Regions from separate parts of the Ectobacillus polymachus genome, predicted to be linked through region 3. Evidence: riboswitches for the same ligand, from Rfam matches in the RefSeq annotation. Region 3 holds a riboswitch; each other region holds the start of a gene.
What was found. Region 3 has a riboswitch for S-adenosylmethionine ahead of metK (methionine adenosyltransferase). Riboswitches for the same ligand answer to the same signal wherever they lie in the genome.
Positions count from the first base shown of each region.

Region 1: it holds a riboswitch for S-adenosylmethionine, as region 3 does, so the genes downstream of both, ACM5BR_RS11250 (bifunctional O-acetylhomoserine aminocarboxypropyltransferase/cysteine synthase) here and metK (methionine adenosyltransferase) in region 3, are expected to answer to the same signal.
Region 2: it holds a riboswitch for S-adenosylmethionine, as region 3 does, so the genes downstream of both, ACM5BR_RS08385 (methionine biosynthesis PLP-dependent protein) here and metK (methionine adenosyltransferase) in region 3, are expected to answer to the same signal.
Region 4: it holds a riboswitch for S-adenosylmethionine, as region 3 does, so the genes downstream of both, ACM5BR_RS05560 (O-methyltransferase) here and metK (methionine adenosyltransferase) in region 3, are expected to answer to the same signal.

Region 1 is NZ_JBLREB010000002.1:132,365-136,710, forward strand. Features, by position in the region: gene ACM5BR_RS11230 (MMPL family transporter) at 1-791, shown strand, start outside; gene ACM5BR_RS11235 (hypothetical protein) at 1,098-1,277, shown strand; gene ACM5BR_RS11240 (FHA domain-containing protein) at 1,299-1,994, shown strand; gene ACM5BR_RS11245 (YolD-like family protein) at 2,045-2,347, opposite strand; SAM riboswitch class I at 2,611-2,715, shown strand; gene ACM5BR_RS11250 (bifunctional O-acetylhomoserine aminocarboxypropyltransferase/cysteine synthase) at 2,810-4,111, shown strand; gene metA (homoserine O-acetyltransferase MetA) at 4,092-4,346, shown strand, end outside.
Region 2 is NZ_JBLREB010000001.1:1,628,626-1,632,971, reverse strand. Features, by position in the region: gene metC (cystathionine beta-lyase) at 1-1,155, opposite strand; gene ACM5BR_RS08385 (methionine biosynthesis PLP-dependent protein) at 1,152-2,264, opposite strand; SAM riboswitch class I at 2,327-2,439, opposite strand; SAM riboswitch class I at 2,612-2,720, shown strand; gene ACM5BR_RS08380 (bifunctional homocysteine S-methyltransferase/methylenetetrahydrofolate reductase) at 2,849-4,346, shown strand, end outside.
Region 3 is NZ_JBLREB010000001.1:2,037,599-2,041,944, forward strand. Features, by position in the region: gene ACM5BR_RS10425 (MDR family MFS transporter) at 1-958, shown strand, start outside; gene metK (methionine adenosyltransferase) at 1,085-2,284, opposite strand; SAM riboswitch class I at 2,421-2,533, opposite strand; gene pckA (phosphoenolpyruvate carboxykinase (ATP)) at 2,745-4,328, shown strand.
Region 4 is NZ_JBLREB010000001.1:1,095,758-1,100,103, reverse strand. Features, by position in the region: gene spoVAD (stage V sporulation protein AD) at 1-454, opposite strand, end outside; gene spoVAC (stage V sporulation protein AC) at 455-931, opposite strand; gene ACM5BR_RS05580 (YhcN/YlaJ family sporulation lipoprotein) at 954-1,346, opposite strand; gene ACM5BR_RS05575 (DUF1657 domain-containing protein) at 1,544-1,747, opposite strand; gene ACM5BR_RS05570 (hypothetical protein) at 2,063-2,221, shown strand; gene ACM5BR_RS05565 (MgtC/SapB family protein) at 2,397-3,098, opposite strand; SAM riboswitch class I at 3,364-3,470, shown strand; gene ACM5BR_RS05560 (O-methyltransferase) at 3,570-4,151, shown strand.

The DNA.
Region 1 (4,346 bases), on a different contig from region 3:
CTGCATTAGAGAGCGCAGACTTCCAGCAGGTATTTGATAAATATTTATCAAAAGATAAACAAGTTGCAAAGTTTGATGTGGTATTAAAATACAATCCATACTCGAACGAAGCTCTGCAATCGACGAAAGATATTCAAGATGCAGTGAAACGTGGCTTAGCAGGAACGGATTTACAGGATGCGAATATCGGGATATCCGGTGTATCCGCTATGTCATCCGATATGTTAGCGGCGTCAAATAGTGACTATACACACACCGTTATCTATATGCTAATTGGGATTGCGATTATTTTAATCCTATTGCTTCGTTCGCTTGTGATGCCATTGTATTTAATTGTTTCATTACTATTATGTTTCTTCTCTTCACTTGCCATCAATCAAGTCATTTTCGTGAATATACTAGGATATGATGGGATAAGCTGGACGATGCCATTTTTCGGCTTCGTGCTTCTGATGGCACTAGGTGTAGATTATAGCATCTTCCTTATGGACCGCTTTAATGAGTATAAAGGAATGCCGGTGAAGGATGCGATGCTTCTTGCAATGCGTAATATGGGACCGGTTATTTTCTCAGCCGTTATCATATTAGGAGGAACGTTTGCTGCGATGGTCCCGTCTGGGGTTCTTTCTCTTATGCAAATCGCAACCATCGTATTATCAGGCTTACTGCTATACGCCTTCGTGTTCCTACCGTTCTTCATACCTGTTATGGTGAAGCTATTTGGACGTGCAAACTGGTTCCCATTTGATCGGAACTTGCCAACTGAAAAACAGAATGATATAGGGAAATAAAAAAGGTAGAGAGATAACAAAAGTACCTCCGTTTCATTGTGAATCGGAGGTATTTTCCTATTCTAGTATAGGATGCTTTATCCGCGATTTATCGCTATTCATATCAGACGCAGCAAGGGTTAATCCTTATCTTAATGTAATATTTATCCCCTCTTTAGAAATAACTCGGCATCACTCCACATATTGCAAAAGCTTAACCAGTAATTTTTTGAAAATTATTATTGAATTATCATTGTTTTTCTATTGAGGCGATCGTGTATCTTTCATACAATGCTAGTAAACGAGGTATTGTAAGGAGGGGAACAAATGCGTAAAATAATGATTACGCTGATTGTTGTTCTAACTATTGGACGTGGATGGGAATGGTACATACAAGAAACATCTACGACGCCGTTTCCTGAAGAATCTCGATCTTTAAGTGAAAACGACATGTTAAGTCATCCTATACACATCGCCCAGGAGTTAGAACTTCATTTCGATAATTGAAGTATTAAGGATGAGTAAAATATGAATCAAATTCAAAATTGTCATAAATTGATTTTAAAGCAGGGTGATTCGTATCAGGCAGGTGCGTTTATTTATTTAGATAAACCGCAAACTGTGATAGGGCGTGTGAATCCTTCGTACGAGCCGGATTTCTCTATTCACAATCAATTTGTTTCACGTAAACATTTCGTCATTTTTATAAAGGAAGGCAAGATGACCATTCAGGATTTAGGAAGTAAGCATGGAACAGAGTTAAATAGAGAAGCACTGGTTCCATTTGAAATATACCCATTAAATGACTCGGATACGATTACATTAGCGAATGGGCTCATCGAATTACAGCTGGAAAAAGACTATGATGAAACGATGGAAATTCCAGGAGAACTCCTTGCTTATCATTTACATAAGGACGTACTTGAAATGGATGATATCGCGCAAACCATATATCTTCAGGATACTAGCATCAAATTATCACAAAAAGAGTATGCTTGCTGTAAAGTAATGGCGAATCATTTGAATGAGTTTGTTAGCAAGCAGCAGATTATTGCTGCTGTTTGGCCTGAACGGACATTATCAGATAATGTATATGTCGGAACAGAAGAGATGAATTCGCTGATTTATCGTCTTCGGGTGAAAATAAAAGGATATTTAAAAATTGAATCGGTATTACGAAATGGATTTAGAATGTCTAGAAGCAATTCGCATGATATGGAATAACAGGCGCACGCGGGTGCGCCTGTTATTTATTTCGCTGCGTAAGACCATGGTCACCATTCTTTGCATATTTCTAGGTGTACGACAGCTTCCGTAAAAATATACCGAGCTTTACCGGCTGTATCAATAATATGTAGGCATTGCTGCCTTTCATTGTAATGATGAACACGTCCTGTTAAATGGGAAATTACGCCATGATGACGATAATCAAAGGATACATACTGATTATGTTCCATTGCTTCACAAATCATGATTTCGAAGCTGATGTTTGTCTCCGGTGTAACGGATCGTTCTAGATTGCCTCCAGATTCATAATGAAAGACTTCGCCATTCCACGCCTCCTGATTACACTTCACAGAAATCGCTCCTTTTAATCGAACATTTGTTCTTATTTTACCTTTTTTTATGGGGATTATGCAAGTGATTGTTGAAAGTTATATAGTCCTAGGAACCTTGCAAAAGTATTTCGTGATTTAGTATTTACAAGCATCGTGTAAGAAATCGAATATATCTTTTTTTCTTTGCTTACGGAATAGTCAGAAAAAATAATATATCAAATAATTCAGAAAATATATTGACATAAGGTTAATAGTTATATAGAATGTAAATAATTTCATATGTCTTATCGAGAATAGGTGGAGGGATCAGGCCCTTTGAAGCCTTGGCAACAGCCGTAAACCGGAATTGTGCCAAATCCTGCAGGTTTTGCTCTGAAAGATAAGAGATTACACAGTCATGTGCGAATTCGGGCTGCTTCTTTTACCTTTTTGGGTAGGAAGCAGCCCTTTTAATTTAAATAAAGAGGAAGGGTGAACATGATGGGAGAAACATGGAACAAGGGAACGATTTGTGTACAGGGAGGCTATACGCCTAAAAATGGAGAACCACGTGTGCTGCCGTTATATCAAAGCACAACGTATAAATATGATACACCTGAGGATTTAGCAGCTCTATTTGATTTACGTGCTGAAGGTTATATTTATACACGAATTGCAAATCCAACCGTTGCAGCTTTCGAAACGAAGCTAAGTCAGCTCGAGGGCGGCGTTGGTGCTGTAGCAACCGCTTCTGGTCAAGCAGCGATTCAATTAGCAGTATTAAATATCGCTGGAGCAGGCGATCATATTTTGTGCTCATCTACCGTTTACGGAGGTACTCACAATCTATTTGCTGTCAGTTTACGTAAGCTTGGCATTGATGTTACATTCTTTGATCCAGAGCTGTCGGTAGAAGATATTGTTAAACTTGCAACAAGCAAGACAAAGCTCCTTTATGGCGAATCAATCGGTAACCCTGCTATTAATGTACTAAATTTTGAAGTATTTTCAGCGGCTGCAAAAGAACTAGATATTCCGCTTATCATTGATAATACGTTAGCTTCTCCGTATTTGTGCCAGCCATTTGCTCATGGAGCAAATATCGTGGTTCATTCAACTACGAAATATATTGATGGGCATGCAAGCTCAGTAGGCGGAGTCGTAATTGACGGCGGAAACTTTAACTGGGATAACGGAAAGTATCCAGAACTTGTCCTGCCAGATGAAAGTTATCACGGCGTGCAATATTTGAAGGACTTCGGAGCAGCTGCCTATATCGTAAAGGCACGCGTTCAGCTTCTTCGTGATTTTGGTAACTGTATTAGCCCATTCAATGCCTACTTAACAAATATAGGCCTTGAAACATTACATTTACGTATGGAACGTCACAGCCAAAATGCGCTAGCGATAGCAAAATGGCTAGAAAAGGATGAAAGAGTAAGCTGGGTAAGCTATCCTGGCTTAGAAAGCAGTAAATATTATGAGCGCAGTTCAAAATATTTACCTAAAGGTGCAAGCGGCGTGATTGCCTTTGGTGTAAAGGGCGGCATAGAGGCAGCTTCTGACTTTATTAAAGAATTAAAGCTTGCAACGCTTGTTACCCATGTAGCAGATGCAAGAACACTTGTCATTCACCCTGCTAGTACAACGCACCGTCAGCTTACCGAAGAACAGCAACGCGGATGTGGTGTTACACCTGATTTAATTCGTCTATCGGTAGGGATTGAAGATGTAACCGATATTATTGCTGATTTAGATCAAGCTTTAGCTGGAGGAAAAAAATATGCCAATAATCGTGGATAAGGATTTACCAGCACGTAAAATCCTGCAAAACGAGAATATTTTTGTGATGACGAAGGAGCGTGCCTCCTCGCAAGATATTCGACCGTTGAAAATCGCGATTTTAAATTTAATGCCTACAAAGCAGGAAACAGAAGCACAGCTGCTACGCCTACTTGGAAATACGCCGCTTCAAGTTGATATACAATTGTTACACATGGAATCACATACATCCAAAAATGTATCGCAAGAACATCTC
Region 2 (4,346 bases), 410 kb from region 3:
TCACTTTATCTGTGATAAGGCGTTTGTAAAGTCATATTGTAAATCATCGTAGTTTTCTAACCCAACGGAAAGGCGTAAAAGTGAACGTGTAATCCCAAGCTTTTGACGTTTTTCCTCATCCATAGCTGCGTGGGACATTGTGACAGGGTAAGAGAGGATTGATTCTACAGCTCCTAGACTGACTGCAAAAACAGGTAATGTAATATGTTCTAAAAAGGTATGGAGGTCCTGCTCATTTTCTAAAACAAAGGAAAGAACTGCACCGGCATGTTTTGCTTGCTTTTGTTGTACTTCATAGCCATCATGCTCTGTTAGTCCAGGATAGTATACCTGTTGTATCTTTTCGTGATTTTGTAAAAATAAAGCCAGTCTTTCAGCAGAATGTGAGGATTGTTCTAATCGAACGTGCATCGTTTTGATTCCTCGCAAGACAAGCCAGCTATCATGCGGCCCTAGGATGGCACCAAATGCATTTTGTAAAAAGGCAAGGCGCTCGCCAAGTTTTTCATCCTGTACGACTGCTAATCCTGCTGTAACATCACTATGGCCGGAAATAAACTTCGTTGCACTATGTAACACAATGTCAGCTCCTAACGCAAGCGGTTGCTGCAGAAGAGGTGTTAAGAACGTATTATCAACAAAAGTAAGAGCACCGATTCGTTTTGCTAGGCTTGTTATTTTCCTGATATCTGTAATTTTTAAAAGAGGATTAGATGGTGTTTCAATATAGAATAATTTTGTGTTTGGTAATATCGCTTTCGTAACTGCTTCCATATTTGTCATATCTACAAATGTATGGGAGATCCCGTATCGAGATAAAACATTTGTAATGATTCGATATGTACCGCCGTATACATCCTCTGAAATTAAGACATGATCACCCTGGGATAAAAGTAAAAAGCATGTGGAGATGGCAGCCATTCCCGATGAAAATGCAAAGCCTCTCGTGCCTCCTTCTAATTCAGCGATGGTTTCTTCTAATGCTTCCCGAGTCGGATTTCCAGAACGACTGTAATCGTATTTTCCAAACTTATCCACGCTTAGCTGGTGAAATGTACTTGTGTTGTAGATGGGAACGCTCACTGCCCCTGTCTGTGTTTCAACTTTGTGATTGTTATGAAGTAATTTTGTTTGTAAAGAAAAGGATGGATTCATGCTCCTACCTCCTTATGAAGAGTATCAAACGCTTGCCTTAAATCTGTAAGTAAATCGGCTATATGTTCAATTCCAACTGAAAAACGTAACAGCCGATTACAAATACCTCTCTCGTTTCGAATTTCAAATGGAATATCGGCGTGTGTTTGAGTAGCAGGATAGGTGATAAAACTTTCAATTCCTCCAAGGCTCTCTGCAAATGTAATAAGAGCTAGCGATTGTAGGAATGGATTAATCCATTCTTCTCGCTGCAGCCGAAAGGATAGCATGCCTCCATGCCCAGGATAGAGTACATCAGTCACCTCATTTGCTTTTTGCAAAAAATCAACGATTACTTTAGCATTTTCTTCATGCTTGCTCATTCGAAGAGCTAATGTTTTCATTCCGCGCATAAGCAACCATGAATCGAATGGACTAAGTACTGCTCCGGAGGAATTGTGATAGTAGCCGAGTGTTTCGCACAATGCAGTTCCTTTTGCCACAACAAGGCCGGATAATACATCGTTATGTCCTCCTAAATATTTTGTTGCACTATGAACAACGATGTTAGCACCAAGATGAAGAGGCTTTTGCAGAATGGGTGTATAAAATGTATTATCAACGATGAGAAGAAGATTGTGCTGCTGGCTAATGGCAGCAATTTCCTCAATATCAGCAACTTGCATTAGTGGATTTGTAGGAGTTTCTAGAAAGATTGCCTTTGTTTGAGGAGATAGTACCTTGGTAATTTCAGTGAGATCTTGTATGTTCACGTATCTACATCGAATATTCCATTTTTCTTCGTAATCACGCAATAGCCGAAATGTGCCTCCATATAAATCCTCTGCAACAATGAGTTCATCTCCTGCTTGAAATAAGGATAGAACGAGCGTAATCGCAGCCATTCCTGAGCTACATGCAAAGCCTTGATCACCTTCTTCTAAATCGGCAATTGTTTTTTCTAATATGTTTCGAGTAGGATTTCCCGTTCGAATATAATCATAGCCGCTAGATTTTCCAATTCCTTCGTGACGATAAGCAGTTGAGAAATATACGGGTACGTTTACAGTTCCGGTACACTCTTCACTTCTGTTGCCAATTTGTGCAAGCTTTGTTTCTATCCGTTTCATGTTTCATCCTCCTCTAATGTAAAAAAGCCTTCTCATAAGAAGAAGGCTTTTTGGATTATACCTTCTTATCTGTCAAATTCATTGTGAATTTGCTGGAATTAGCACCGTATTAACAGGGTTGTTAATGGTTGCTGAGGCTTCGCAGGGCCAGTCCCTCTGCCTCTCTTGATAAGAATATATGAAATTGTTAAGGCTTTTTAATACTGTATATCAAAGTAGATAGAAAATGCAATTGTTTTTTGTGTATTCAGAAAAAAATATTTTTTCTGAAAATGAATTGACGATTTGCTGTCGTACATGATAAATTAATTGAAAAATTATTCACTTACAAGCTAGCAGATTTGAAACTCTTATCGAGAGTGGTGGAGGGATAGGCCCTATGAAGCCCGGCAACCTTCAAACGAATGTTTGAAACGGTGCTACAACCTGCAAAACAATGGTTTTGCGTGATAAGAGGAGGAAACAAAGGATCCCCCTCTTCTTTGAAGTGGGGGATCCTTTGTTTGATAAAATGAAACATTCTAAAAGTAGGGGTTTCTTTCATCTCCCTCTTTTGGGTTAGCAGAATATGGGGAGTGTGACATATGGGCAACTTAGTAGATAGTCTTGGGCAGGGGATCCTGATAGGAGATGGAGCGATGGGAACAATGCTCCATTCATACGGTTTGCAAAGCTGCTTTGAAGAGTTGAATGTAACAGAGCCTGAAAGAATTACTGAAATCCATAGGCTGTACGTGGAAGCAGGAGCAGATGTCATTCAAACACATACATACGGAGCCAACGAAGGGAAACTTCGTATGTATGGTTTAGAAAATGAAGTAAAAAAAATAAATCGAGAAGCAGTTCGAAATGCTAGAAAAGCTGCGAAAGCGAATACGATTGTACTTGGAACAATTGGTGGTATGAAGCATATAGGATCTGTTATGACTACAGAAGTTGAGCGGGAATTTATGCTTATGGAGCAAGCTAGCGCACTATTGGAAGAAGGGGCCGATGCTCTTCTTCTAGAAACGTTTTACGATGAAGTTGAACTCTATCACGCACTTGGCGTATTACGGAAGGCAACGAATCTGCCGATTGTAGCACAAGTAGCCTTACACGAAGCAGGGCTTACACAAAGTGGACGATTCATCGAACAAGTATTAGATGAATTACAGCAAAAAGGAGCCGACGTTGTTGGATTAAATTGCCACTTGGGACCGCTGCGCATGATTGAATCATTAGAAACAGTATCCTTACCTAGTAAAGGATACTTATCCGCATACCCAAATGCTGGATTGCCAAAATATGATAATGGACGCTATGAGTACAAAGGTACTGCAGATTATTTTGAACAGATGGCTAAGAGGTTTATCGAGCAAGGTGTACGATTGCTTGGAGGCTGCTGCGGTACGACGCCAGAACATATTCGAGCAATGAGACACGCATTGAATGGTGAAGCGCCAGTTAACGAGAAGAAGATTAAGCATCGTCCTTCACCTATTGTCACAATACAGCCTATAACAGCAGTAGTATCTTCTTTGGCTGAAAAGGCGAAACGTGAAACAACGGTTATTGTTGAATTAGATCCACCAAAACAATTGCAAACACAACGATTTTTTGAAGGAGCAAAGGCTTTAAAACGAGCAGGAGCAGATGCAATTACTCTTGCTGACAATTCACTAGCCAGCCCGCGTATCTCAAATATGGCAATGGGGGCACTCCTTAGACGTTATGATATTCCAGTTCTCGCACATTTAACATGTCGTGATCATAATTTAATTGGTTTACATTCGCACTTGTTAGGTTTGTCTTCCTTAGGCATACATGAAGTATTAGCGCTAACGGGAGATCCGGCAAGAGTTGGAGATTTTCCAGGAGCAACATCAGTATTCGATGTATCCTCATTCGAATTAATTCGGATGATAAAGGAGTTAAATGATGGGCGCTCACCATTAGGTAAATCTATCGGCGTTCCGACATCTTTTTCAGTTGCAGCTGCCTTTAATCCGAATGTTCGATACATTGACGGGGCAGTTCGAAGGATGGAGAAAAAAATTGCTGCCGGTGCGGACTATTTTTTAACACAACCAATTTTTGATA
Region 3 (4,346 bases):
GGAACAAAAAATTGACTGGTGGGGTGCAGCTACTCTCGTTTTATCGGTGGTTAGCTTAATGTTCGCATTAGAACTTGGCGGAAATAAATATGCATGGAACTCTACTCAAATCATATCTCTATTCGTATCGTTCGGCCTTTTCTTTATCATTTTTCTTATCGTTGAAACAAAAGTGAAAGATCCGATTATTTCATTTTGGATGTTTAAACGTCGTATATTTGCGATATCACAAATAATTGCGTTTTTATATGGTGCAACCTTTATCATTTTAACCGTATTTATTCCTATCTTTGTTCAAGCCGTCTATGGAGGATCTGCTACAAATGCCGGACTTATCTTAACTCCAATGATGTTAGGATCCGTTGTAGGTAGCGCAATTGCAGGTGCGTTTTTAACGAAAACAAGTTATCGAAACTTAATGCTTCTTTCTGTCGTATTCTTTTTTACGGGAATGTACCTTCTCAGCACATTAACTCCGCTAACAGCACGTACACTTGTCACAATCTATATGATCGTAGCTGGCTTTGGCGTTGGATTTTCATTTTCATTACTTCCAACATCATCTGTTCATAATATTGAACCACACCATCGCGGTTCAGCAAATTCTACGAACTCCTTTTTCCGTTCATTAGGTATGACTCTAGGTGTTACGATTTTCGGATCGATTCAAAGTAATGCATTTACAAACAACTTAAAGGATGCCTTTCAAGGAATGGGTACAAATCCACTTGGTGCGATTGGAGATTCTCGTTCCATTTTTGAAACGAGTATGCGAAGTAAAATTCCTGCTCCGATTTTAGATAAAATTGTGGCAGCCATGTCTTCTTCTATTACGCATGTATTTACACTTGCTTTGATTGCAATTGCTGTTGCCTTCATTGCTATTCTATTTATGGGAAATTCTCGAGTTACCGTTTCAAAGAAACAAACTAACGCCAAAACACAAGGCGCAAAATGAATAAGTGGCAGGGAAAAGCAAAACAAAACGGATTATCTTCAAAGGGAATGGATATTCTATAAAAATGTAAAAAAAAGAGAAACCTCTAAGGGAATGTTCCTTAGAGGTTTCTCTTATATTACTTTATTATAGTCCTGCTTGTTTCTTTAAATCCTCTGCCTTGTCTGTTTGTTCCCAAGGAAGATCAACATCAGTACGACCAAAATGACCGTATGCTGCTGTTTGCTTATAAATTGGACGTCGAAGATCAAGCATCTTAATGATTCCAGCTGGACGAAGATCAAAATTCGCACGAATTAAATCTACTAGAACTTCTTCAGAGACTTTTCCTGTTCCAAATGTATCAACGGAAATGGACACAGGCTGCGCTACACCAATTGCATAGGCAAGCTGAACTTCTGCTTTATCTGCAAGACCGGCAGCGACAATATTTTTTGCCACATAGCGTGCTGCATATGCAGCTGAACGGTCTACTTTTGTAGGATCTTTACCAGAGAATGCACCGCCGCCATGACGTGCGTAGCCACCGTACGTGTCTACAATAATTTTACGTCCTGTTAGACCAGCATCTCCTTGTGGACCGCCAATTACAAATCGGCCTGTCGGGTTGATAAAGTACTTTGTCTTTTCATCAATTAAATAAGCCGGTACAATTGGTTGAATGACATATTGTTTAACATCCTGCTCTATTTGTTCACGGGTAATTTCAGGATGATGTTGGGTTGAAATTACAATCGTATCAATGCGAACAGGCTGATTGTTTTCATCGTATTCTACGGTTACTTGCGTTTTACCATCTGGACGTAAATATGACAGTATATCATCTTTACGAACTTCTGCTAGACGACGAGATAATTTATGTGCAAGAGAAATAGGAAGAGGCATTAATTCTTTTGTTTCATTACAAGCAAAGCCGAACATTAATCCTTGATCACCGGCACCAATTGCTTCAATTTCAGCATCTGTCATAGAGCCTTCGCGAGATTCTAAAGCTTGGTTTACGCCCATTGCAATATCAGGAGATTGTTCATCAATAGAAGTCAGCACAGCGCAAGTTTCTGCATCAAATCCATATTTTGCACGGTTATAACCGATTTCACGAATTGTTTCACGAACAATTTTAGGAATATCTACATAAGTAGAAGTTGTAATCTCTCCTGCAACTAATACTAAACCAGTTGTTACTGATGTTTCACAAGCTACGCGTGCATTTGAATCCTTCTCTAAAATGGCATCTAGAATGCTATCAGATATTTGATCACAAATTTTATCTGGATGTCCTTCAGTTACAGACTCAGATGTAAACAGACGACGCTTTGTTGTCATTAGTAACCCCCCTTTTTTCTATTATTACGGAACTCATCTCTACATGTTACGTGGCATACTTACAATTCCCAGTTTTTAAAAATAAAAAACCTTTCCCCTTGAGGAAAGGTTAAAATTTGCTCATGTTTGCCTTTCACTCTTATCGTTCAAGGCTTAATTAGCCTTGCATCAGGTTTAGCACCTTTTCACTTTGAGAGTGAGGTTGCTGGGCTTCATGGGGCCTGTCCCTCCGCCAACTCAGGATAAGAGAGTATCCGTCCAAATGTATATTATAGTAAAAACAGCTGCTTGTCAATAAATTTTCATATTTGGAGGCAGTATAATCTCATATTTTGTCGAATAACTTAAATTAAGTAAGAAACAAATATTAATAAATAGTATACGTTATTTAAGTTAATATGTTATACTTAATGCAGAATGAGGATCATATTTCATAAATCACATAAAGGATGGTATGTATATGAGTACTGTGAATGTCCACACTGAATTACAAGCACTAATTAACGGAAGCAACGCGCATGTTCAATCAAGCGTTCCTCAATTAGTAGAAAAAGTTTTAATGAAAAAAGAAGGCATTTTAACTTCTGCTGGCGCTGTTTCTGTTGCAACAGGTAAATATACAGGACGATCTCCTAAAGATAAATTTATTGTTAAAGATGCTATTACAGAAAACAAAGTAGATTGGGGTTCAGTTAACCAACCAATTTCACAAGAAATATTCGATAAATTATATGCGAAAGTAATAGAATACTTAAAAAATAAAGATGAAATATTCGTATTCAACGGTTATGCAGGAGCAGATAAAGCTTATCAAATGCCAATCCAAGTTATCAACGAATATGCTTGGCATAATTTATTTGCACAACAATTATTTATTCGTCCAACTGAAGCTGAATTAGAAAATCATGTTTCAGAATTCACAATTGTTTCTGCTCCAAACTTCAAAGCAGATCCAAGCATTGATGGAACAAACTCAGAAACTTTCATCATCGTTTCCTTTGAAAAACGAATCGTTTTAATCGGCGGAACTGAATACGCTGGTGAAATGAAAAAAGGTATCTTCTCCATTATGAACTTCTTACTACCTGAACAAGAAATTTTTTCTATGCACTGCTCTTCAAATGTTGGTGAGGAAGGCGATGTAGCTTTATTCTTCGGTCTTTCTGGAACGGGAAAAACAACATTATCAGCAGATGCAGACCGTAAGCTAATCGGTGATGATGAACATGGTTGGTCTGATAACGGTGTATTTAACATCGAAGGCGGATGCTATGCAAAAGTCGTAAATTTATCTCGTGAGAAAGAACCACAAATATATGATGCAATAACATTTGGTTCTGTTTTAGAAAATGTTATTGTTGACGAACATACTCGTATTCCAGATTACAATGATGTAACTCTAACTGAAAACACTCGTGTAGCTTATCCAATTGAAGCAATAGACAATATTGTTCTTCCTAGTGTAGCAGGACATCCAAATACAATTATTTTCTTAACAGCTGACGCATCTGGTGTACTTCCTCCAATCAGCAAGCTTTCGAAAGAACAAGCTATGTATCATTTCTTAAGTGGTTACACAAGTAAGCTTGCAGGTACTGAACGCGGCGTTACCACTCCTGAAGCAACATTCTCAACATGCTTTGGATCTCCTTTCTTACCACTACCAGCTTCTCGTTACGCTGAAATGCTTGGTGAAAAGATTGAAAAACACAATGCCAAAGTATTCTTAGTTAACACAGGCTGGACCGGTGGTGTTTACGGAGTAGGTAAACGTATGAACCTTAAATACACTCGTGCCATGGTGCAAGCTGCTCTTAACGGCGAATTAGACAATGCAGAAACAGTGAAGGATGGTATTTTTGGTCTTGAAATTCCACTTCATGTACCTGGTGTTCCAGACGAAGTATTAATGCCTGAAAAAACATGGGCTGACAAAGAAGCTTATAAGAAAACAGCTTTGGAACTTGCAGGTAAATTCAAAGAAAACTTCAAGAACTTCTCTAATGTTTCTGAAGACATTATTAAAGCAGGCGGTCCTTACTAATCTAACCTTCTGCATAGA
Region 4 (4,346 bases), 940 kb from region 3:
ACTCAGTGGGATAGCGAAATTGTTTTTCAACAGCAGCATTATGGCTTGAAGCCCCTGTTAACACATAATTTGCGCAATTGCTATTCACGATGAGAGCTCCTAAAGCAAGACCTTCCATTGAAGTAGAACAGGCGCCAAACAGACCTAAATAAGGGATTCCCAATGTACGTCCTGTAAAACTAGTAGGAGTAATTTGATTAATTAAATCCCCGCCAAGCAAAAAATGAACATCCTGCGTACGCATGTCTGCTTTTTCCGTTGCACGCTTACAAGCCTCCTCGAACAGCACTCGATGTGCTTTTTCATATGAATCTTGACCAAGCCATAGATCTTCATGCAAGGCATCAAAATCTTCAGCTATCTTTCCATTCGCTTCAAATGGACCACCAATTACACCAGTTGTGAGGATGGTAGGCTTGTTCTGAAAATGCCATGTTTGATGCCCTAGCTGCATTTAAAACCCTCCCCAATGAATCAATATGGTTTTAATCGTAGCAATTACAAATGCTGAAAAAGTTCCAAATAGAATAACGGAACCAGCTAATTTAAACATATTTCCACCGACACCTAAGACAAATCCTTCACTACGATGTTCAATACAAGCGGAAATAACAGAATTTCCAAATCCAGTAACAGGAACAGCTGTACCTGCACCGCCAAACTGTGCAATGCGATCATATACACCAAATCCAGTTAGTAACATGGAAATAAATATAAGAGTTGCAACTGTTGGATTACCTGCAGATCGCTCCGTAAAGTCAAAAAAGTTTGTATAAAATGTTGCTATAAACTGACCGATTAAACAGATAAACCCGCCAACAAAAAATGCTTTGACACAGTTTTTGAATATGGGTCGTTTTGTTTCATACTCCTTTGCGAGCGTTTGATATTCTTGCTGCACAGGTGTCATATTTTTTTGTTTACTTGCCATTTTCTATCACCATTCCAATTCGTTATGTATCAGAATTCATTTCCGACTCGATTTTTTTTGCTTTTTTTGCAATTACAACAGCGTTAACTTCTTTCTTATTCACATCATTCTGCAGCTGCCCTACCAACTTATAAATTTTACTGTCTAAGCTAATGTGATATTGGTAGGTAGGAAAGGATGCCTTTAATTGCTTTGAAATTTCATCTCGCAATGAGTTTAATTGTAATCGTTTAAATTGAGTAGGTTTAGCAGCTACATAAAGATTATTTCCTATATTTACAGCCTTTACGTCTACAATCCCGTTAATGGCAGATATTTGTTTTTGCGCCTGCATAGATGGGGATTGGTCATCGATTGTACTTACATTGGATACTTGTATGTTTTTTTCTTTTGTAGTTTTATATTCTTTTTGCATCGCACATCCTAATAAGAAGCTTGGTAACAGTAGAAATATGACGCAGCACGGGAGCAGCTTTGTTTTTAACATACGATCAGTCCATTTCGTAATAGGATAGCAGGATAGGTTGGAGAAAAAGGGTGATGATGTATCACCCTTTTTCTTAATTTGTAAAATTAATACATAATCCATAAGCGAAAAATGGTTTAAGAAAGTTAGGCCTTATATTGCGGCTCTTCTTGTTCCACATCGTGTACACGCGGTGCCAAAGTATCAATGACCGTTTGGGTCTGCTGAGCAGCATTTTTATAGGTTTGCTTTGCTTGTTGGTTATCAGTAGCAAGTGCAAATCCTTCAAGGCTAGCTTGTGCACTTTTTAATCCAGAAACCGTTTGTTTTAATTGATTAATTACTGTCATTCGTCAATTCCTCCTTACGTGAATTTAAAGTCAAATATAGAATGTACGTTTCTTGGTAAATCTATAATTGTAAAATATTCCATTTGGATAGTTGTAAAAGTGGAAAATAAAACCAGATGATTGTATAGAGGAGTTTATAGTATATTCGTCTGGATTTTGCAAAAGATACTATGTAGTGAAAAACGAATATTAATAGGTTTGTTTCTCTTGTCCTTTTCATGTAGTAGTAAGAAAATTGCCTATTCCTATTACAATTGTCCAGAATAACGTAATTATGTATACAACATGCAAGAATGAAAAGGAGGGAAACAAGCAATGAGTGATGAGCGAATTATAGGAGGTTTTGGTCGTCCGTTTTTCGGAGGCTTTGGGGGATTAGCGACGGGGGCATTGCTAACACCTGGATATGGTTATGGTTATCCATATCCGTATTATCCGTATGATATGTATGGCTATGTATATCAAGTGTATTAAGAGGAATGTAGGATTAGGAAAATTTGAATACGCAAGACCTAAAAACTATTATTTAAGAAAACACCATCTGAAAAAAACAGATGGTGTTGTTTTTGAATTCGCTATTTTGTTATTATCGCAGACAGTAAGGGGATTAAGATATGAAAGGGATCACAAAGTATAACGGATGTTCATCTTAATCGCCTTCTTGCTCTGAAAGGGTTTTCCATCCAATTGCGATAATATCATGTTCAAGTTTTAATTTACTAACAATTTGTTCGATTAGCAGGGCTTTCGACTGATCGCTATGAAGCAAAGCCATTATGGATACTTTACTTCCACTTTCAATTTCCTCACTATACAGTTCTTGTAAGGCTATTCCTTCTGAAAGTATCATTTTAGATAAAGCAGTACGTATAACGGTTTCATGTTCATGTAGACAAGTGATATTCACTTCATAGAAGAGATTTTCTTGCGACTGATCCTTTGATTTTCTATTCATGAATAACGCAATAGGACGAAGGAGAACATTTGCTAATACTACGCCAATTGCACCTATAATACTCAGTTTCATAAATCCTGCTCCAACTAATGTACCAACGGCTGCAGAACACCAAAGAGTAGCAGCTGTATTTAATCCGCGAACGCTAAACCCTTCTCGTATGATCACACCGCCGCCTAGAAAGCCGACGCCACTCACTACTTGTGCGGCAATTCGAGTTGGACTATTATCTCCTGTTGACATAACCGATAAAATGACGAATAAACATGCTCCAAGGGAAACAAGAGCATTTGTACGTATTCCAGCCATTCGGTGACGCCATTGTCGTTCGGTACCGATACATGCACCGGTAAGTATAGCTACAAGCAGCCGAATTGTCATATCTTGCCACGCCATTTGCTTCATCTCCATAGAAAAATATAGGTAAGATAGATAGAAATTACCTTTGTAATCAATATACGTATTATGAACGAATAAGTCCTGTAACGTCAACTGTATTCCAAGTTTAGGGCATAACGGAAATGGCGAGGGGGGAGTTTCACTTTATTAATTATTGTTATTCGAATCGTAGAGTATCAGATTGACGAAAGTGACAAAACGATTTATTATAAATTATACTTAATTGTATAGTATATCCAATTATATCTGTATTGAATATGAATTCTTATCTAGAGAGGTGGAGGGATTGGCCCTTTGAAGCCTCAGCAACCCCTAATATCGTTAGGAAGGTGCTAATTCCAGCAGAGCAAATGCTTTGGGAGATAAGAGGTCGAATCCGTGAACGCGTGGCCTCTTAATAAAGAGGCCACTTTTTATTTTGTTTTATAACTTGAATCTTAGGAATATTCATGGAAGGGGCTATGTAAAATGGAAAAAGAGACGCTGATGAAATCACTAAGCCTTTACGATAAAATTGTAGAACATTCGAAATTACAGGGATTTCATCAATCTTGTGACCCAAAGACGGGGTATCTACTAAAAGGATTAGCATCATCAAAAGCAAAGGGGAAATTTTTAGAACTTGGAACGGGATCTGGTGCATCCGCAGCATGGATTGTAGATGGAATGGATGGGGATAGTACGCTCATAACGGTGGATATAAATCCGCAATTGTTAGACATTGCAAAAACCTATTTAGGGAATGATAAACGAATTTCTTTTCGATGTGAGGACGGTGCAATATTTATTCGAAATATGGAAGAGACATTCGATTTTATTTTTGCAGATACATGGCCAGGGAAATTTGAACTGTTGGATAAGACATTAGACCATTTAAACGTAGGAGGATTTTACGTCATTCATGATTTACTTCCGGATAGGAGTGTACCTGAGGAATACAGAATTAAAGCACCTAAGCTTCTTAATAAATTAAGAGAAAGAAGAGATTTAGTCATAACAGAAGTAGATTGGGCAACAGGTATTCTTTTAGCGATAAAGACAATGGAGTAGTCGGTTCGTATAAAAACCCCTTCACCAGATAAAAAGGAGTCAGTACATAAACGGGTATAGAAAGTATAATGAGCAGCAGGCTATGTATTTTGCGTTTGTCTTAAAGAATGAGTATCTATTATAAGACATTCACACATATATGGCATTTAAACGCAAGTACAAAAAGGACCTGTTTAAAAGAAACGGATCCTTTTT